4 regions of the Phyllobacterium sp. P30BS-XVII genome follow, and region 1 is predicted to be linked to each of the others. Evidence: riboswitches for the same ligand, from Rfam matches in the RefSeq annotation. Region 1 holds a riboswitch; each other region holds the start of a gene.

Region 1 (5,165 bases):
GGAGTAGGGTGGGATTGCAGTGCCATGGGTGCGTGGTTCGACAAGCTCACCGTGAGGGAGAGTGTTGGCTGCAATACAATGCTAATCGCCAAAATTGCAAAACTTGACTACCTGCTACCCACCCCTCTTCCTCATGGTGAGCTTGTCGAACCACGCACCCATGGCAAAGCAGACAGGCAGTAGGGACGGCAAATTCCATTGCCGACACTGTACAAAAGACCCCCATATCCCGAAATAAACACCGCGCGCATTGCCACCCGCGCACCTTTCGCCTACATACGGCGCAAATTCATGTCCCAAAAATCCCGAACATCGGAGTGACGCGCGTTATGGCACGCCAATTCATTTATCATATGGCCGGCCTGAACAAGGCATATGGAACCAAGAAGGTTCTCGAAAACATCCATCTTTCCTTCTACCCCGACGCCAAGATCGGTATCCTCGGACCGAACGGTGCGGGTAAGTCGACGATCCTCAAGATCATGGCTGGCATGGACAAGGAATATACGGGCGAAGCCTGGCTGGCCGATGGCGCCACCGTTGGCTATCTCGCCCAGGAACCCTACCTTGATCCCACCAAGGATGTGATGGGCAATGTCATGGACGGTGTTGCGGACAAGAAGGCCATTCTTGATCGCTACAACGAATTGATGATGAACTATTCCGACGAAACCGCCGATGAAGGCGCCAGGTTGCAGGATATCATCGACGCCAAGAACCTCTGGGATCTGGAATCGCAGGTCGAGATGGCCATGGAAGCATTGCGCTGCCCGCCCGGTGATTCCGGTGTGGAAAAGCTGTCGGGTGGTGAGCGCCGCCGCGTGGCGCTTTGCCGCCTGCTGCTGTCGCAGCCCGACCTTCTGCTGCTTGACGAACCAACCAACCACCTTGACGCCGAAACCACCGCATGGCTGGAAAAGCACTTGCGTGAATATGCCGGCTCCGTCCTGCTGATCACGCATGATCGCTACTTCCTTGACAATGTAACGGGCTGGATTCTCGAACTCGACCGTGGCCGCGGCATTCCTTACGAAGGGAACTACTCCGCCTATCTTGGTGCCAAGTCCAAGCGCATGTTGCAGGAAGGCCGCGAGGACGATTCGCGCCAGAAGGCTCTGGAGCGCGAGCGCGAATGGATTTCCGCCAGCCCGAAGGCCCGTCAGGCCAAGTCAAAGGCGCGTATCAAGGCCTATGATGCGCTGGTTGATGCCGCCAATGATCAGCGTCCCGGCGATGCGCAGATCATCATCCCCGCAGGCGAGCGCCTCGGACAGGTGGTTATCGAAGCTGAAAACCTGACAAAATCTTTCGGTGATCGCGTTCTTATCGAGAACCTGACTTTCAAACTGCCTCCGGGCGGCATTGTCGGCATCATCGGGCCGAACGGTGCGGGTAAGACCACGCTGTTCAAGATGATCACCGGGCAGGAAAAGCCGGATTCCGGTTCAATCCGTATCGGTGAAACGGTTCATCTCGGCTATGTCGACCAGAGCCGCGATCACCTCGCAGCCGAAAAGAACGTCTGGGAGGAAATCTCCGGCGGCAATGAAATCATCAAGATCGGCAAGAACGAGATGAATTCGCGCGCCTATGTTTCGGCGTTCAATTTCAAGGGCGGCGATCAGCAGCAGAAGGTTGGCAATCTTTCCGGTGGTCAGCGTAACCGCGTTCACCTTGCCAAGATGCTGCAATCGGGTGGCAACGTCTTGCTCCTTGACGAACCGACCAACGATCTGGACACGGAAACGCTGGCGGCTCTTGAGGATGCACTGGAAAAATATGCTGGCTGCGCCGTTATCATCAGCCACGATCGTATGTTCCTTGACCGGCTGGCAACGCACATTCTGGCATTCGAAGGTGACAGCCACGTTGAATGGTTCGAAGGCAACTTCGAGGATTATGAGAACGACAAGATTCGCCGTCTGGGACCAGACAGTGTCAATCCAAAGCGTCCAAGCTATAAGCCCCTCACACGTTAAAAAGTGCGGGCGCGCTAATAAGATCGGGAGGGTGGCAACACCCTCCCATCACCGATTTTGACATTTCCATCAGTGATATTGGCTGGTTTTAATATTCAATTTTCCTAAGATGCGGCAGATTGCATGGAGCGCCGTCATGACTGATCTTTTCGCAACCACAACTCACATTATTCCTGCCCGCAAAATTGCCGGCCGGGTCAGCGGTGTATTTCAGGCACCGAAGGACAGTTTTGTCACTGCCGCAGCCGAAATGCTTGATCTTACCTTTGAGGGCATACGCGGCGATTATCATGCGGGCCTTACCCGCCGCTCCGGCGGGCGCGAGCCGTGGTATCCGCGTGGCACCGAAATGCGCAATGAACGGCATATTTCCATTCTGGCAGCGGACGAGCTTGAAACGATTGCCAAGACCATGGGCCTTGCGGAAATCAAGCCGGAATGGATCGGCACCAATATGGTGGTCGATGGTATTCCCTCGCTTTCCATGCTGCCGCCGCGCACCCTGCTGTTCTTCGAAGGCGGGGTGACGCTGAAGGTGGATGGCCAGAATGCGCCATGTAAGGTGGCGGGGCGTTCCATCGCTGAAAGTGCGCAAACACGCGATCACACGGCCACAGCGCTTGATTTCGTCAAGGCATCGAGACGTTTGCGTGGGGTTGTTGCCTGGGTGGAAGTGCCGGGTATCATCAATGCGGGCGAAAAAGTCGATGCGCGTCTGCCGGAACAATGGATTTATCCCGGCTGATACTTGCGTCTTTCCAGAATTTATGGCGAATGAAAGCCGGTTCGGTGCCTGCTTGCAGGAGAATCGGGAAGCCGGTGAAAATCCGGCACGTGCCCAACGCTGTAAAAGGGGATGGGCCGCGCAGATTGCCACGGAGACATCCGGAAGGCGCGCGGTTCAGATGAACCTCAGTCAGAAGACCGGCCGGACCAGATAGCCAAAACCGCATGGACAGCGGGGAGGTGTCCGGGGTTTTGGCCCCTCGCGTTGTTGGGAGCAAACAATGCACGATTCTGTCCATGGTCCTGTGACCGCCGCTGATTTTTCCCGTGATGAGCGCGATGCCGTCTACAAAGCCATCTATACCCGCCGCGATGTACGCGATCAGTTTTTGCCACGACCTATAGAAGATGACGTTCTGATGCGGCTTCTGGATGCCGCCCATCATGCGCCGTCAGTGGGTTTCATGCAGCCGTGGAACTTCATTCTCATCCGCGACGAAGCGCGCAAGGTCGAGGTACACAGGGCATTTACCCGTGCCAATGCGGAGGCAGCCGCGATGTTCGCTGATGAACGTCAGGCTCTCTATGCGTCATTGAAGCTTGAGGGCATCGTGAAGGCACCGGTTAATCTCTGCATTACCTGCGATAGGACGCGGGGAGGCGATGTGGTGCTGGGGCGGACGCACAACCCGCAGATGGATATCTACAGCACCGTGTGCGCCGTGCAGAACCTGTGGCTGGCGGCAAGGGCAGAAGGTATCGGCGTTGGCTGGGTCAGCATCTATCACGATCAGGATATGCGCCGTATTCTCGGTATCCCTGACCATATCGAAATTATCGCTTATCTGTGCATCGGCTATGTCAGCAAGCTTTATGACAGCCCGGAACTGGAAAAACGGGGTTGGCGCAAACGCCTGCCGCTTGCGGAACTCATTTTTGAAGATCAATGGCCGGTCAGCTCGGATCTTCCTCGTCCGGGTCGAGAAGCCGGGTTGCGCGCCATTCCGTCAGTTTCCGGTTGATGGCTTCAAGCACAAAAAACCGTGCCGATTCCTTATCGTAACCGTCATCGCGCAGGGCATCGTAATCCGTATGCTGGTGGCGGACATGCGCGACTGTCGCAAGCCAGACGGCGATGGGCGGCGGCAGGGTTTTCATATGCGGTGCAGTGGCGGCGGCGCGTATGGGTTCGGAATCCGAATAGGGCACAGCCGGTAAAAGCAATGTGAGCTGCTTGCCGATAGCCCGCTGACGGTTGGTTCCTGCACTCATCGCATCACTCTCACAGATTCGCCTGCCGATTGGCTCGCCTATTTCAGACGCGACAAAATTTGCCGTCAACAAAAAACAAACTTGCCAAATCAGCATTTCTCACATAAACATATCTTTATATCTTTTGAGGAAAGCTCGATGGACAAACGTGATCTCAACCTTGACCTGATGGTCGATACGCTGAAAGCAGCGGCGGAGCCAAGCCGCCTGCGCATTCTGGCGCTGTTGTCCCGCGGTGATTTGACGGTTTCCGATCTGACTTCCATTCTCGGACAATCGCAGCCGCGTGTCTCCCGCCATCTCAAGCTGCTGTTCGAAGCCAATCTGATCAATCGCTATCAGGAAGGCTCCTGGGCCTATTTCCGTCTCGCGGAATCGCTGATTGTTGGCGACATTGCCCTCATATTGCTCGACCGCCTTGATATATCCGATCCGCTGCTGGAGCGCGATATCGAGCGGCTTGGCTCGGTCAAGCTGCAGCGCCGCGAGCGGGCGGCAGCCTATTTCAGCGCCAATGCAACAAGCTGGGACGTTATCCGTTCGCTGCATGTGCCTGACGGTGCCGTGGAAGCCGCGCTGACCAAGATCGTCGGACGTACGCCCTTTCAGGCCATGCTTGATGTCGGCACCGGTACCGGCAGACTGCTTGAGCTGTTTGCACCGCTTTACATTCGCGGTGTCGGCATCGATATCAATCGCGACATGCTGACCATCGCCCGGTCCAATCTCGACCGGTCGGGCATTGCCAATGCGCAGGTTCGTCAGGGCGATGTCTATTCACTGCCTGTCGATCGGGAGTCGTTTGATCTGGTAACTATTCATCAGGTTCTGCATTTCCTTGATAATCCTGCCGAAGCAATTCGCGAGGCAGCACGGGCGTTACGAGCAGGTGGCCGCATGCTGATCGTCGATTTTGCCCCGCACGATCTTGAATTCCTGCGGGACAGCCATGCTCATTTGCGGCTTGGCTTTACCGACAATCAGATGCGTGACTGGCTGACTGAGGCCGGGCTTGCACTGGAAGACAGCATTGAACTTGAACCAAAAGACCAGGACAAACTGACCGTCAAACTGTGGCTGGCACGCGACCCACGCTTGCTGATCGCTGATCCCGCTTTAACCTCCCGCGTATCGGAGAGTGTCTGATGAGCTTTTTCCGCCAATCCCGCCGTGCAGACCTTGGCACCA
Region 2 (5,165 bases), on a different contig from region 1:
GCGGGCTTCCTCGTAGATCGCGGTGGTTGTCTCCACGCAGTCGCGCCAGTTGGCTGCGGGGTGGATATTGACCTCGATCACTCCGGGATCAGGCGCAACGCGGATGACATTGATGCGATGATCCTGCGGCGGGCTGTAACCTTCAATATGCACAGGCAGGCCAAGCCTGTGCGCGGCAGCTTCGGCAGCGGCGACCAGTTCCAGATAATCTTCAAGTGCCTCAACCGGCGGCATGAAGACGCTCAGGCGTCCATCGCGCGGCTCAACCGATATGGCCGTGCGCACTGCGCCGCCGATTTCGCCCAGTTCCTGCTCCACCCGCTCCTGTTGATTGCCTTCAGCCGCTGTGAAAGACGCAACGGTCAGTGGATGTTCAGGCGCGCGTTGCGTGGCGCGTGGTGCCGGGTCAGGCAGAGAACCGCGCTCGACTGACGGGTCAACCGGAACGATATATGGAAAATCCGACGGCGGCACATGCGGCAACGCACCGAGAGGCAGGCGGTAGCCCACGGGCGAATCCCCCGGCACGAGAAACAGCTTACCGCGACGCGTCGTCCATTTTTCACTGCGCCAGCGCGGCCCGGAAGCAAGGCTGTTCCAGCGCTGCACCGGCAGCACAAAACCGCTTGGCTCGGTGAGCCCACGTTCAAAAACCCGGGCAATACGGCTGCGCTCTTCGGGGTCTTTCAGCTTGGAATTGGAGGGGTCGACATTATCAGGCAGATTGCCTTCCTTGACGATCCATTCGGCCGGGTCTTCATAGGCGGGGGCCACCATCTCCTGTTCAACGCCAAGCTCATCCGCCAGCGCCAGCAGAAGCTTTCCGGCATCATCAGGCTTCACATCTGCCGTGCTGTTCTCAGGCGCGATCAGGTCAGGATTGACCCAGATCGGCTTACCATCCTTGCGCCAGTAGAGTGAGAACGTCCAACGCGGTAGGCTTTCGCCGGGATACCATTTGCCCTGCCCGTAATGCAGGAAGCCACCGGGCGCAAAACGCTCGCGCAGCCGCCGGATCAGTTTGTCGGCCTTTTCCCGCTTGGTGGGGCCGACGGCATCAGTGTTCCATTCGCCTGACTCAAAATCATCTATGGAGACGAATGTCGGTTCGCCGCCCATGGTCAGCCGCACATCGCGTTCTTTGAGGATGGCATCCACCTGTTCGCCAAGGGCATCGAGCGCATTCCATGATTCATCCGAAAACGGCTTGGTGATGCGCGGATGTTCGGAAACCCTGTCAACCCGCATATCAAAGCCGAATTCGACATTGGCAAACTCCGCCATACCGGAAATCGGCGCGGCGTTGCGGTAATGCGGGGTGGCGGCCAGCGGCACATGGCTTTCACCGGTCAGAAGCCCCGATGTCGGATCAAGGCCGATCCAGCCGGCACCGGGCAGATAGACCTCGCACCAGGCATGCAGATCGGTAAAATCCTTGTCTGTCCCGGCAGGGCCATCAATGGCAACGAGATCAGGCTTCAACTGGATGAGATAGCCCGAAACAAAGCGCGCAGCGAGCCCGAGATTGCGCAGGACCTGCACCAGCAGCCAGCTTGAATCGCGGCACGACCCAGAGCGCAGGCCAAGCGTCGCCTCCGGCTCCTGCACACCGGTTTCCATGCGGATGACATAGCCGATTTCCCGCTGGATGCGCGCATTGAGATCGACGACGAAATTCACCGTATTGGTCGGACTGCGATCAATCGTTGCGAGGAAGTTCGAAACCAGCGGCCCCACTGGTTCCGGCTTCATATAGATCGACAGGTCATCGCTGATTTCCTGCGGATAGTTGAACGGCCACGTCTCCGCGACCGGCTCCACAAAGAAATCGAAGGGATTATAGACGGTCATATCAGCGATGAGATCGACCTCGATCTTCAATTCCGTCACCGGTTCAGGGAAAACGAAGCGGGCAAGGAAATTGCCGTAGGGGTCCTGCTGCAGATTGACGAAATGATTGGCCGGACTGACCTTCAGGGAATGGCTGAGAACTTTCGTTCGCGAATGGGGCGCTGGCTGGAGCCGGATGATTTGCGGCCCGAGCATGATGGGCCGGTCATACTTGTAGTGCGTCAGGTGATAGACTGCTGCGTGAATTGCCATGTCGCCTCAAAAGCTACGATTCCACAAATACTCCAAGCACTCTACCGAGTTGTCAGCCAATTGAAATCTTTCATTTGCCAAAAATTTTGGCAGCGTCAAAAATTGCCGCATAAACGTGCTTGCAACGGCGGGGCTGGCCGCATAGCATCCGCGCCGATGGTTTCTCCGGCAAGACAACGCCGGGGATGAAAAGGGAACACGGTGAGGCGTACCCAAAAGGGACCGAGACCGTGGCTGCCCCCGCAACTGTAAGCGGTGAGCGATGCCTGACATGCCACTGGTTGAAAGACCGGGAAGGCAAGGCAAAGCTGAGACCCGCGAGCCAGGAGACCTGCCATCTCAATTGAAATTCGAACCGGACGGGGTGTGCCGGGAGCGATGCGATGTCTCTCCCGCATTGTCGCGATGGTGCATTGGCTGCGTTCCCCCAACCCCTGTCTTTGAGGCAATGGACAGGCATGAGCAGGCCGAACCACCAGATTATCGTCTGCACCCTGTGCAAGGCTTCCGACGGCGCACGACCGGGGCAGGACCTTGTCGACAGGCTTGCAGCGGAACTTAATGGCGATCCCGCCTATGAGGTACGCGGTGTCGGCTGCATGGCGGGCTGCGGACATCCCTGCACCGTGGCATTCCGCGCGCCTGACAAGGCGCAATATCTCTTCGGCGATATCTGCCCCGACGCCAACTTTGCCGACCTTATCGATTTTGCCCGGATGTATCAGCGCCTCGATGACGGCTGGTCCCAGGCGTCGCAGCGCCCGCCTGGCCTTTACGACAAGACACTCGCGCGAATTCCTGCACATCTATGACACGGCAGGCATTGACCAATGTTATAACGTTACTATACGAGAACAGTGTGCCTGATATGGCACGACAGAGTTTACCGATTTGGGACCCAGCACCATGTGTTTTGCCTGCAGTCACGGACATCATCAGCCCATGAACAACATCGTCATGCGCGCCGACGACGTGACATTTCGCACCTCCGGCCAGACGCTCGTCGACGAAACCTCGCTCGATATTGAGCAAGGTTCGCGGCTCGCCATTATCGGCCCGAATGGCGCCGGAAAATCCACGCTGCTGCGCATGCTGGCGGGTCTGCTACGGCCCTCCTCCGGCAATGTTTATATCGAAGGCACACCTATTGACCGGTTGAAACCCAGAGAAAGGGCAAGACGCTTCGCCTTTGTCGGCCAGACCGATGCGCCTGACCATCAGTTGCTGGTGGAGGATTATGTCTCGCTTGGCCGTATTCCGCATATGGGCGCTCTGACCAGGGCCGGAGATCGCGATATCGTGGCGGAGGCGCTGCTGCGTGCCAAGGTTGCCCAGTTTTCCCGCCGCCCCATAGGTTCGCTCTCCGGTGGTGAGAGGCAACGCGTGCAACTGGCTCGTGCGATTGCCCAGCAGCCTGATATTCTGTTTCTGGATGAACCCACCAACCACCTCGATCCGAAAGCGCGCAGCGAATTGCTGGCGCTTGTCGCCGGGCTCGACGTGACTGTCATCGCCGTGCTGCACGACCTGCCGCTTGTCGCGCCCTTTGCCACCCATGTTGCTGTCATGCACAGCGCGCAGCTGGTCGCCATTGGCACGCCGGATGAAACACTGACGCCGCGCATTGTCAGCGATGTCTTTGATCTCGACGTATTGCGCCTGCGCCACCCATCGCAGGATCGCGACCTCATGGTGTTCGAAGCACCGGAACCAACAACAACAATACAATCTGCTCAGCTACGGAGAATTTGATGAAAAGAACGTTGCTCGCCCTCGCTTTGTCGGCGCTATCTGCGCCCGCATGGGCGTTTCCTGTTACCGTTGACAGCTGCGGCAAGCCGCTGACCTTTGATGTCGCTCCCAAGCGCGCGGTCATTCAGGACATCAATATGAGCGAAATGGCTTTTGCTCTGCACCTGCAACCCTCCATAGTCGGGGTTTCGGGCATTACAGGCTGGTACAAGCTGGATGACGCTTTCAAAAAGCAGCAGGGTTCCATCCCCGAACTTGCACCCAAATATCCGACGCTGGAAAATCTCGTCGCCGTTGAGCCCGACTTTTTCTTTGCGGGCTGGAATTACGGCATGAAACCCGGTGGCGAAGTCACGCCCGATACGCTTGCGCCACATGGCATCAAGACGCTTGAGCTGACCGAAAGCTGCATTCATCTCGACAAGAACCGGCCAGCCGCCACCATGGACCTGCTCTACGGCGACATGGAAAAGCTGGGCAAGATTTTCGGCAAGGAAGATGACGCAAACAAGCTGGTCAGCGGCTGGAAGACCGAGCTTGCCAGCCTCAAGACCAAGATCGGCGACAAGAGCGGCACCCGCGTGTTCCTCTATGATTCAGGCGAGGACAAGCCGTTCACCGCAGGCAAATTCGCCATTCCGACGGCGATGATCAGCGAAGCCGGTGGCAGCAATATCATGGCCGATCTCGACACAAGCTGGGGCACCACCTCGTGGGAAACCGTGGCCACACGCAATCCTGAGTTCCTCGTGCTCCTCGATTATCAGGATGATGCGGGCTACCAGAAACTGCTCGACTTCCTCAAATCGCATCCGGCGATGAAGGAAACCGACGCGGTGAAGAACAATCGCTTCGTCGCCCTGCGCTATGCGGAACTGACGCCCGGCCCCGCCAATATCGAGGCAATCATCAAGATGACCAAGGCGATGCACCCGGAAGCATTCTGAGTGCTTCCGTCTATCCGTCAGCATCTGATGCTTATCGTGGGGGTGATGGCCATTCTGGCTCTCGCCCTCATCTCCATTGCCTATGGGGCAACGGTTATCCCGCTCGGTGACGTGCTGCGCGCGCTTGCCCATGCCTCCGGGCTCTCCGATACCGCTGTTCAGGGTCCTGTTGGCAAGATCATTGTTGATTTGCGCCTGCCGCGGGTGATCCTCGCCATTTGCGTGGGCGCCGGGCTCGGCATTATCGGTGCGCTCTTGCAAACCGTCACCCGCAATGATCTCGCCGATCCATTCCTTTTCGGCCTTTCCAATGGCGCGGCAGCGGGAGCGGTCTGCGTGATTACAATCATCGGCGACCGGTTC
Region 3 (5,165 bases), 190 kb from region 1:
GAGCGGCTCTGCACATCGCCGCGCACCCCATCAAGCTGCTTGTCATTGATAAGGTCTGTCTTGTTGAGCACAATCAGGTCGGCGGCGCGAATCTGGTCTTCGAACAGTTCTTCGAGCGGGCTGTCATGATCGAGTGATTCATCCTGAATGCGCTGGGCATCAACCTTGTCATGATCATCGGCAAAACGGCCTTCGGATACGGCAGAGGCGTCAATCACGGTAACAACACCATCAACCGTTACCTGCGTCTTGATTTCAGGCCAGTTGAACGCTGCAACCAGAGGCTGCGGAAGGGCGAGACCCGATGTCTCGATGACAATATGATCGGGGCGATCAGGACGATCAAGCAGCTTGGTCATGGTCGGAATGAAATCATCCGCCACTGTGCAGCAGATGCAGCCATTGTTCAGCTCGATCACATCCTCGTCGCGGCAGGCTTCGATACCGCAGCCCTTGAGCAGACCGCCATCGACGCCCAGATCGCCGAACTCATTGATGATAAGCGCGATACGCTTGCCATTGGCGTTTTCAAGCAGATTGCGGATCATCGTGGTTTTGCCCGAACCGAGAAAACCGGTGATGACTGTTGCTGGAATCTTTTGACCCTGCATATTCCTATCCCTTCATTGTGAGCGGCAGTCCGGCTGCCACGAAATAGACTGTTGCCGCAGCTTGCGCCACGGCCTGATGGAGACGTCCGGCATGGTCGCGAAAATCGCGCGCCATGCGGTTCTCCGGAACGATGCCGAGACCCACTTCGTTCGAGACCAGAACAATCGAACCTTGAAGTTTCGGCAGCGCTTCGACAAGCTGCCGCGTCTCAGCGGTAATATTGCGCTCATCCATCATCAGATTGGTGAGCCAGAGCGTCAGGCAGTCGACAAGAACAGCCTTGCCCTCGCCAGCCACCCCTTGCAGGGTATCCAGCAGATCAAGCGGCTCTTCTATGGTACGCCATAGTGAACCGCGCTGCTTTTTATGCAGGTCAATGCGTACAGACATTTCCTCATCCCACGCCCTGCCCGTTGCGACATAGATCGCGTCAAGGCCCGACGACTTGATCAGGCCTTCGGCAAAGCTGGATTTGCCCGAGCGGGCACCGCCGAGAATGAAAGTCACACCTGAATTGAGTTGAGGCATCGCCGCTATTGCAACCGCAACGATCCATCCATCAAAGGGAATGCGGGCGGGAAAACAAGCAAATGCGTCATACGAGCAGCCATAACAACCTCCGTGCTGGGCCTGAAGGGACATTACCCTTCGATTCTTGGGCAGGATTACCCCAAGCCTTTCCTGGGAAAGGCTCTATGACTGGCAGGTCTCCTGGCTCGCGGGTCACAGAATGAATGCCGCCTTCCCGGTTTCCCAGTGGCTGCCCTCTGCATATGCGTCAGGCTTTGCATTGATCCTCGCCGCTCTACAGTCGCGGGGTCGGCTGCGGTGGGACCGCCCTTCAGGGTACGGCCGTCGCATTCCCTTTTGATCCCTTGGCCTTCGACCAATATGGGAACCAATCATGGGCTGGACGTTATTCATCCCCCACGAGAAATGTCAATTGAATGTGTGCTGTTTGGTAAGAGAGTGGTAGGGTGGGTTCGTGGTTCGACAAGCTCACCATGAGGGAGAGGGATGATGCAAGGGAGTTTTATTCTGCCACGTTGCGGAGCTTGGCTCCCTACAACCCACCCATTTCCCTCATGGTGAGCTTGTCGAACCACGAACCACGCACCATCAACGTTCACCCCCCTCTGCCCTGTCGGGCATCTCCCCCACAAGGGGGGAGATCAGCTGACAGTGCCGCCTAGCACAATCTGAGAACCATGCCTGTTGTGCAAAGGCGTTTATGCCAATGTGATCTCCCCCCTTGTGGTGGTCCGAAGGACGGGCGAGCCACGGGTCTCGCCCCTCTGCCCTGTCGGGCTACCGGCGGTGTGAGCATCAATATCTGCCTGCAGCACATGCAAGCAACGCATCGACATCAATCAAATCCTCCAGCTGCCCCGCGATACTATCCAGCGCGGCATCCACACCCGCACGGTAATCAAACTCGTCAGCCGCAATACCCATCGACCCCAGCAGCGCCGCACGAAAGCGATCCGCGCCGAAAAGCCCGTGCAGATAGGTCCCAAACACCTTGCCGTCTTTCGATATCGCCCCATCATTCACACCATTGATACGGGCAACAGGGCTGGAACAATCCGGGCCCGTCGTCCGGCCCAGATGAATTTCATAACCGCTGAGCGGCAGATCGAACTGCAGTGAATGTGCCTCGACATTGCGCACGGTCTTTTCAGGTTCCATCACCGTATCGATCTCGAGATGCCCGAGCCCTTGGGTTTCCGTCACGTTGCCCTCGATGCCATCAGGGTCGCGCACCGTCCGGCCGAGCATCTGGAAACCGCCGCATATGCCAATGATATGCCCGCCGCGACGCCGGTGCAGGTCCAAATCCTTGTCCCAGCCATTTTCGCGAAACCGCAGCAAATCGCTGATTGTGGATTTGGAACCGGGAATAATCACCAGCCCCGCATCGGACGGCAGCCGCTCGCCACTGCGCACCATCACCACATCCACCTGCGGCTCGGCCATCAGCGGATCGAGATCGTCAAAATTGGCAATGCGATCAAGCACCGGCACCGCGATTTTGAGCGCCCGGCCCTCGCCCTTCGCCAGACGTTCCAGCACAACCGAATCTTCCGCCGGCAACCGTGCTGCATCTTTCAACCACGGCACGACGCCGAAAGAGGGCCAGCCGGTAAATTGGCTGATGGCTTTCAACCCGTCATCAAACAGCGAGACATCACCGCGAAACTTGTTGATGAGATAACCGATGATCATATCCCGATCTTGCCGTTGCAGGATCGCATGGGTCCCGACGATTGAGGCAATCACCCCACCCCGGTCGATATCGCCGACCAGCAGCACAGGCACGTTGGCGCGGGTGGCAAAGCCCATATTGGCGATATCCCCTGCCCTGAGGTTGATTTCCGCTGGCGAACCCGCCCCCTCGACGATCACAAGATCAGCGCCATCGCGCACAATATCCCATGACGCCATGACAGCATCGAGCAGCTGCGCCTTGAATTTCTGGTAATCGCGCCCCTTCGCCTGTCCCCAGACTTTGCCCTGCACGATGATCTGGCTGCCGGTCTCGGACTGCGGTTTCAAAAGCACGGGATTCATATGCACTGATGAGGGCACGCCGCAGGCGACGGCCTGCAACCATTGCGCCCGGCCAATCTCGCCGCCATCATCGCTGACAGCGGCATTATTCGACATATTCTGCGGTTTGAATGGCCGAACTTTTAATCCGCGATTGCGCGCAAGCCGGCAAAGTCCGGCCACCAGGACGGATTTCCCAACATCTGACCCTGTTCCCTGCAACATGATTGCGTGTGTCATGGGCTTTGAGTAGCGGATATGTCTTTCTCTTCCTAGCCCCCGTCAAAACGCATCTCTGTCGTTGCGCGGCCCCACGCTTGGGATAAACTGCGGCTAAGAGGAATACAGGGAGGTTATCATGGATGCGCTCGTGGATACGGCGTCCAGCCAGTTCGAACTCAATGAAGATCAGCTGGCAATTCAGGACATGGCCCGCGCCTTTGCCGCGGACCGCGTTGCACCCAACGCGCTTGCCTGGGACCGTGACAAGCATTTTCCAGCTGATGTCATCAGGGAAACCGGCCCGCTCGGCATGGGCGGCATCTATGTGAAGGAAGAGTTTGGCGGCTCGGGGCTCAAACGGCTCGATGCAGTGCTGATCTTTGAAGCGCTATCAGCCGCCTGCCCGGCCTTCTCCGCCTTCATATCGATCCACAACATGGCAACATGGATGATCGATCTCTACGGCAATGATGAACAGCGCCAGCGCTTTGTGCCGCATTTGACCTCGATGGAGTGGCTGGCAAGCTATTGCCTGACCGAACCCAATTCCGGCTCGGATGCCGCAGCGCTTAAAACCCGTGCGGTGCGCGATGGCGATCATTATGTGCTGAATGGTGCAAAACAGTTCATTTCAGGCGCAGGTGATACGGACCTTTATGTCACTATGGTGCGCACCGGCGAGGATGGCCCGAAGGGCATCTCGACGCTGATCATCCCGAAAGATGCGCCCGGCCTTTCCTTCGGTGCCAATGAGTACAAGATGGGCTGGAATGCCCAATCCACCCGGCAGGTGATTTTCGACAATTGCCGCGTGCCGGTGGCAAACCTGCTCGGTGCTGAGGGCGATGGCTTCAAGATTGCCATGGGCGGCCTTGATGGCGGACGCCTCAATATTGCCGCCTGCTCGCTTGGCGGTGCCCAGTCGGCACTCGACAAGGCAGTAACCTATGCGTCCGAGCGCAAGGCGTTCGGGAAGGCGATCAACCAGTTTCAGGCGCTGCAATTCAAGCTGGCGGATATGGAAACGGAACTTTCGGCGGCGCGCGTCCTGCTTTATACGGCGGCGTCAAAGCTTGACCGCAAGGCGCATGACGCTTCCAAATGGTCTGCCATGGCCAAGCGGTTCGTTACCGATACCGGCTTCAATGTTGCCAATGATGCGCTGCAAATCCATGGTGGCTATGGTTATCTGCACGATTACGGCGTGGAAAAGCTGGTGCGTGACCTGCGTGTCCACCAGATTCTCGAAGGCACCAATGAAATCATGCGGGTGATCATATCCCGCTCCATGATGGGCCGCTGAACCACGCCTTTCACATAACAATATCAGGGAGAATACCGCGATGACGACTGTCGCTTTTATCGGTCTTGGCCATATGGGCAATCCCATGGCCGCCAATCTGGTCAAGGCCGGGCACACGGTGCTGGGTTTTGATCTTCTGCCGGAAAATCTTGAAACTGCCAAAGCCAATGGCGTCACCATTGCGCCAAGCGCTGTCGCAGCTGTTGCCGATGCCGATGTCGTCATCACCATGTTGCCAGCCGGAAAACACGTCCTCTCCGTCTATGCGGAAATCGCCGGAAAGGCCAAAAAGGGCGCATTGTTCATCGATTCCTCGACAATCGATGTGGATTCGGCCCGTAAAGCCCATGCCATAGCCGGCGAAAGCGGATTGCTTTCAGTTGATGCCCCGGTTTCCGGCGGTATTGGTGGCGCAGCAGCGGGAACGCTGACATTCATGGCCGGTGGTTCCGGTGATGCCTTTGCCGCTGCCGAGCCA
Region 4 (5,165 bases), 140 kb from region 1:
CATTATGGTTGGGTTGTTGTCGCCGTCACCTTTCTCACCATGCTCGTTACCGCGGCAGCTGTTGGCGCGCCCGGCGTACTCATCGTACCGCTGGAAAAAGAGTTCGGCTGGACCACGGAACAGATCGCGACGGCCTTTTCCATTCGTCTGCTGCTGTTCGGCCTGATGGGTCCGTTCGCTGCCGCTTTCATGAACTATTTCGGTGTGCGCAAGGTTGTCTGCGTGGCGCTCGCGCTTATTGCCGGTGGCTCGTTTCTATCGCTGGGCATGACGCAGATTTGGCAGCTTATCCTGTTATGGGGCGTTGTGATCGGCTTCGGTACTGGCTTGACCGCCATGGTGCTCGGCGCAACTGTCGCCACGCGCTGGTTTACGGAACGGCGCGGATTGGTGCTTGGCATGCTGACCGCAAGCTCGGCGACCGGCCAGTTGGCCTTCATGCCACTCATGGCGTCCATCAGTGAAAATTACGGCTGGCGTGCCGCCACCATGATGGTCTGCGCCCTGCTCGCCGTTGCCGCTGTTGCGGTATTTCTGCTGATGCGCGACCGTCCAGCCGATGTGGGCTTGCCAGCCTATGGCGAAAAAGAAGTCACGAAGACTGCTCCGATAACGGGCGGACTTCTCTCACTCATCATCATGCCGCTTGTCACACTGAAAGAAATCTCCCGCAGCAGCACGTTCTGGGTCCTGTTCGCCACGTTCTATATCTGCGGTGCGAGCACCAACGGCCTGATCCAGACACATTTCGTCGCGCTTTGCGGTGATTACGGCCTCGCCGCAGTGACAGCGGCCAGCGTGCTTGCCATGATGGGCTTCTTCGATTTCTTCGGCACAATCGGTTCCGGCTGGCTGTCCGACCGGGTCGATAATCGCTGGTTGCTGTTCTGGTACTACGGCCTGCGCGGTGCCTCGCTGCTCTTTTTGCCCTACAGCAACTTCTCCATCTACGGCCTCACGCTGTTCGCCATGTTCTATGGATTGGACTGGATCGCCACCGTACCGCCAACCGTCAAACTGGCAACGGATCGTTTTGGCCGCGAAAAGGCCGGTATGGTATTCGGCTGGGTCTTTGCCGGCCATCAGCTTGGAGCCGCATCGGCTGCCTATGGTGGCGGTTTCGCCCGGACGGAATATGCAAGCTACCTGCCTGCATTCTTCACCGCCGGTATTCTCTGCTTCATCGCAGCCTTGCTCGCCCTGACCATCAAGAAAAGCAGCAAGAGCGACGTTGTCGGTGAACCAGCCGTCGCCCATTAAATGATGACGTAACCATATAAAGATACCTTTATGTGTTATTGACAGTCTGCGGACACACGCCTACCATGCCTTCATCGTGGTTCTCTGCGCCTTCCGGGGCGCAGAGCTAAGAGGGAATACGGTGCGATCTCTTCCCGAGATCTAATCCGGAGCTGCCCCCGCAACTGTAAGCGGCGAGCTGTTGTCAATTTCGTGTCACTGATCCGCACATGGATCGGGAAGGCCTGACAAGAGCACTGACCCGTGAGCCAGGAGACCTGCCTCGATAGATAACGTCCACGGGCGGGGTGTCCGGTGTGTCGCTTGCAAGCGGGCATTGCGATGCCCGTATTTCCTGCATGCGTGCGCCTGGCCTTTGCCCTCAACCAATCGGGGTAAAGAACTATGTCTATCACCATAAGCAATCTGGGTTTCCCTCGGATCGGCAAACGGCGCGAGCTGAAATTCGCGCTGGAAAATTTCTGGTCAGGCAAATCCCATATCGTCACTCTGCAGGATATCGCTGTGGGCCTGCGTCAGGAAAACTGGGCTTTGCAGAAGGCCCATGGCCTCAACCACATACCGAGCAATGATTTCTCACTCTATGACCATGTGCTGGATACCAGCGTCATGGTTGGCGCGATCCCGCAAAACTATGAATGGAAGGGCGGTCCTGCAGCCCCTGAAACCTACTTCGCCATGGCGCGGGGCAGTCAGGGCTCGCAAGATCACGAAGGTTGCGCCCATCACGGCGTAGCGGCGCAGGAGATGACCAAGTGGTTTGATACCAATTATCATTTCATGGTGCCTGAACTGACGCGCGGTCAGGAATTCACCCTTGGTTCCAACAAGCCCGTTGATGAGTACCGCGAAGCCAGCGAGCAGGGCTTTGATACACGTCCGGTTATTCTTGGACCTGTCACCTTCCTCAAACTCGCCAAGAGCAAGGATGACCGCCTCGATCCACTGTCACTATTGCCGGGCCTCCTGCCCGTTTACACGGAAATTCTGCGCCGCCTTTCCGCCAATGGGGCGCAATGGGTGCAGATCGATGAACCTGCGCTGGTGCTTGATCTTGATGAAAGCACACAGACCGCATTCCGCGTGGCCTATGCGTTCTTTGCCCGCGCCCTGCCCCGGCTGAAACTGCTGCTGACGCCCTATTTTGGCGCCCTCGGTGACAATCTCGATCTGGCTTTGGGGCTGCCTGTTGCTGGCCTGCATCTTGATCTTTGCCGTGCGCCCGAGCAACTCAACAGGGTGGTGGCTCAGGCTCCGGCTGGTCTTGTCCTGTCGCTTGGTGTTATCGATGGCCGCAATGTCTGGCGTGCGGATCTTGAAGCCATCCTCCGGCGCATCGAACCCGTGATCACCCAGCGCGGAACAGATCACCTCATTCTGGCACCATCCTGTTCGCTGCTGCACACCCCTGTCGATCTCGAACTCGAAACGGATATCGACCCTGATTTCAAAAGCTGGCTGGCCTTTGCCACCCAGAAACTTGAAGAATTGTCGATCCTTGGCAAAGCAATCAACACGGGCAAAGACAGCGTGCGAGACGAACTGGCGGCCGCCAGCCGTGCTATCGAAACACGCCACACCTCGACCAAAATTCATGACGAAGCGGTAAAACAGCGTCTGCGAGCGGTGACAACGGAGCAGGCACAACGTCAGAGCCCCTATCCTGCCCGGCGTGAAAAGCAGAAATCGCTTGGCTTGCCCGACTTTCCGACAACCACTATCGGCTCCTTTCCCCAGACGGATGGAGTACGCAAAGCGCGGGCGGAACATGGCAAGGGTGCGCTGACCGCCAATGCTTATGCCGCACTGCTGCGCAAGGAAACCGAAACCTCCATTCGCTGGCAGGAGGAAATCGGCATTGATGTGCTTGTCCATGGTGAGTTTGAGCGCAACGACATGGTGCAGTATTTCGGCGAACAGCTCTCGGGCTTTGCCTTCACCAAACATGGCTGGGTGCAAAGCTATGGCTCGCGTTACGTTCGCCCGCCGATCATTTTCGGCGATGTCAGCCGCCCGAAAGCCATGACCGTTGAATGGTCATCCTTTGCCCAGTCCCTCACAAACAAGCCTATGAAGGGCATGCTGACCGGTCCCGTAACCATGATGCAATGGTCTTTCGTGCGCGATGATCTTTCGCGTGATCAGGTCTGCCGCCAGATCGGGCTGGCACTGCGTGACGAGGTGAGCGATCTGGAAAAAGCTGGAATCAAGATCATCCAGATCGATGAGCCAGCCATTCGCGAAGGTCTGCCGATCCGCCGAGCTGATTGGGCTGCCTATCTCGACTGGGCCATCGAGTGCTTCCGCCTCTCCGCTTCGGGCGTGCGCGACGAGACCCAGATTCACACCCATATGTGCTACTCGGAGTTTAACGATATTATCGACTCCATCGCGGCCATGGATGCGGATGTGATCTCCATCGAGACATCGCGATCGAAAATGGAATTGCTCGATGCTTTCGTGACCTACCATTACCCGAACGAAATCGGACCCGGTGTTTACGACATCCATTCACCGCGCATTCCACCTGTCGATGAAATGGCTGGTCTTCTGCGTAAGGCCAAAAGAAATCTTGCCCCGGACCAGATCTGGGTCAACCCGGATTGCGGCCTCAAAACCCGCAAATGGGAAGACGTGAAGCCAGCCCTCGTCAACATGGTCGAGGCAGCAAAGCTTTTGCGGCTAGAGCAGTAAGCCGCTATTGAGCGACACGCGCGCGGCGACCGGCAGCTTTTGCCCGGTTGCCGCATGCCTCCATACTGCACCAGCGGCGGGTGTGGTTCTTGCTGGTGTCATAGAACATGATGCAGCAGCGCTCATTGCTGCATTTGCGGACATTTGTGCCTTCGGTGGCAACGAACCGGGCAAAATCACTGGCGATATCAGCCAGAACGCGCTCGGGCCCTTCGGTGACTGGCCTGGCGCGGGTCGCCCATCCGCTGCCTGAATTTTCCAGAACTGTCGCAACAGGATGATCCGCCATACGCCGGTTGATATCGGCGATGAAAGCAGGATTAAGCGCGGTGCCCGCCGCAAGATCGTTTGCCGCCGCGCGCAGCTGTTCCCGAAACAATCGTGTTTCGGTCAATGCCCTGTCAAAGCCATGCGTCGCACGTTCATCAGCCGGAATATCCGCCGCCCTTGCCCATTGCAAAAAGGCATCGCCGCCGCCGATGAGATCAACAAGCTCACCGTCAATGATCTGTGTATTGACGAAATCCAGCCAGAGGGCATTGCCCAGAAAAATGAACGACATCGCATTTCCTTTCGCTTCTCAAAGTAACCATCAAAATTCAATTTGACAAGTTACCTTGATGTGAGTAACCATCAAAACATAATTTAGACGGTGCAACGCACCACCCAACAGGAGCAAGAACGATGTCACAGTCGAACGAACACGCACGCCCGGTGATCAGCTACCGCACACAGGAGGTCGATGGTCTCAATATTTTCTACCGGGAGGCAGGGCCAAAGGATGCGCCAACGCTGCTGCTGCTGCATGGATTCCCTACATCGTCCCATATGTTCCGTGACCTCATTCCATTGCTTGCCGACCGCTATCATGTGGTTGCGCCTGATTATCCGGGTTCCGGCCACAGCGATGCGCCGTCAAACAAGGAATTCGCCTATACATTCGATCATCTGGCCGACATCATCGACGCGTTCACGCAGAAGCTTGGCCTGAAGCGCTATGCAATCTACTCGCAGGACTTTGGAGGCCCCGTCGGCTTCCGTTTGGCTACACGCCATCCGGAACGCGTAACCGCGATTTTCGTCCAGAACGCCGTGGCGCATGAGGAAGGTCTGTCTGAAGGCTTCAACACCGCCCGGCGCCTCTGGGCCAATCGCAACACGGAAACTGAAGCCGCCATGCGCAGCCACCTGACGATAGGTGACACAAAGGG

Evidence for each region. Region 1 has a riboswitch for cobalamin ahead of bluB (5,6-dimethylbenzimidazole synthase). Riboswitches for the same ligand answer to the same signal wherever they lie in the genome.
Region 2: another riboswitch for cobalamin. It lies ahead of FHW17_RS11300 (DUF1636 family protein); the one in region 1 lies ahead of bluB (5,6-dimethylbenzimidazole synthase).
Region 3: another riboswitch for cobalamin. It lies ahead of cobU (bifunctional adenosylcobinamide kinase/adenosylcobinamide-phosphate guanylyltransferase); the one in region 1 lies ahead of bluB (5,6-dimethylbenzimidazole synthase).
Region 4: another riboswitch for cobalamin. It lies ahead of metE (5-methyltetrahydropteroyltriglutamate--homocysteine S-methyltransferase); the one in region 1 lies ahead of bluB (5,6-dimethylbenzimidazole synthase).

The regions. Positions count from the first base shown of each region.
Region 1 covers NZ_JACGXO010000002.1:424,380-429,544, forward strand. The annotation lists gene ettA (energy-dependent translational throttle protein EttA) at 330-1,979, shown strand; gene FHW17_RS07950 (molybdenum cofactor sulfurase) at 2,116-2,724, shown strand; cobalamin riboswitch at 2,750-2,927, shown strand; gene bluB (5,6-dimethylbenzimidazole synthase) at 2,987-3,727, shown strand; gene FHW17_RS07960 (DUF2293 domain-containing protein) at 3,660-3,977, opposite strand; gene FHW17_RS07965 (metalloregulator ArsR/SmtB family transcription factor) at 4,116-5,123, shown strand; gene metF (methylenetetrahydrofolate reductase [NAD(P)H]) at 5,123-5,165, shown strand, end outside.
Region 2 covers NZ_JACGXO010000003.1:424,330-429,494, forward strand. The annotation lists gene FHW17_RS11295 (transglutaminase family protein) at 1-2,103, opposite strand, end outside; cobalamin riboswitch at 2,244-2,457, shown strand; gene FHW17_RS11300 (DUF1636 family protein) at 2,562-2,915, shown strand; gene FHW17_RS11305 (ABC transporter ATP-binding protein) at 3,046-3,855, shown strand; gene FHW17_RS11310 (ABC transporter substrate-binding protein) at 3,855-4,802, shown strand; gene FHW17_RS11315 (iron ABC transporter permease) at 4,830-5,165, shown strand, end outside.
Region 3 covers NZ_JACGXO010000002.1:611,318-616,482, reverse strand. The annotation lists gene cobW (cobalamin biosynthesis protein CobW) at 1-611, opposite strand, end outside; gene cobU (bifunctional adenosylcobinamide kinase/adenosylcobinamide-phosphate guanylyltransferase) at 616-1,140, opposite strand; cobalamin riboswitch at 1,296-1,530, opposite strand; gene FHW17_RS08845 (cobyric acid synthase) at 1,939-3,402, opposite strand; gene FHW17_RS08840 (isobutyryl-CoA dehydrogenase) at 3,533-4,687, shown strand; gene mmsB (3-hydroxyisobutyrate dehydrogenase) at 4,728-5,165, shown strand, end outside.
Region 4 covers NZ_JACGXO010000002.1:285,382-290,546, reverse strand. The annotation lists gene FHW17_RS07345 (MFS transporter) at 1-1,260, shown strand, start outside; cobalamin riboswitch at 1,321-1,540, shown strand; gene metE (5-methyltetrahydropteroyltriglutamate--homocysteine S-methyltransferase) at 1,645-3,954, shown strand; gene FHW17_RS07335 (CGNR zinc finger domain-containing protein) at 3,959-4,516, opposite strand; gene FHW17_RS07330 (alpha/beta hydrolase) at 4,639-5,165, shown strand, end outside.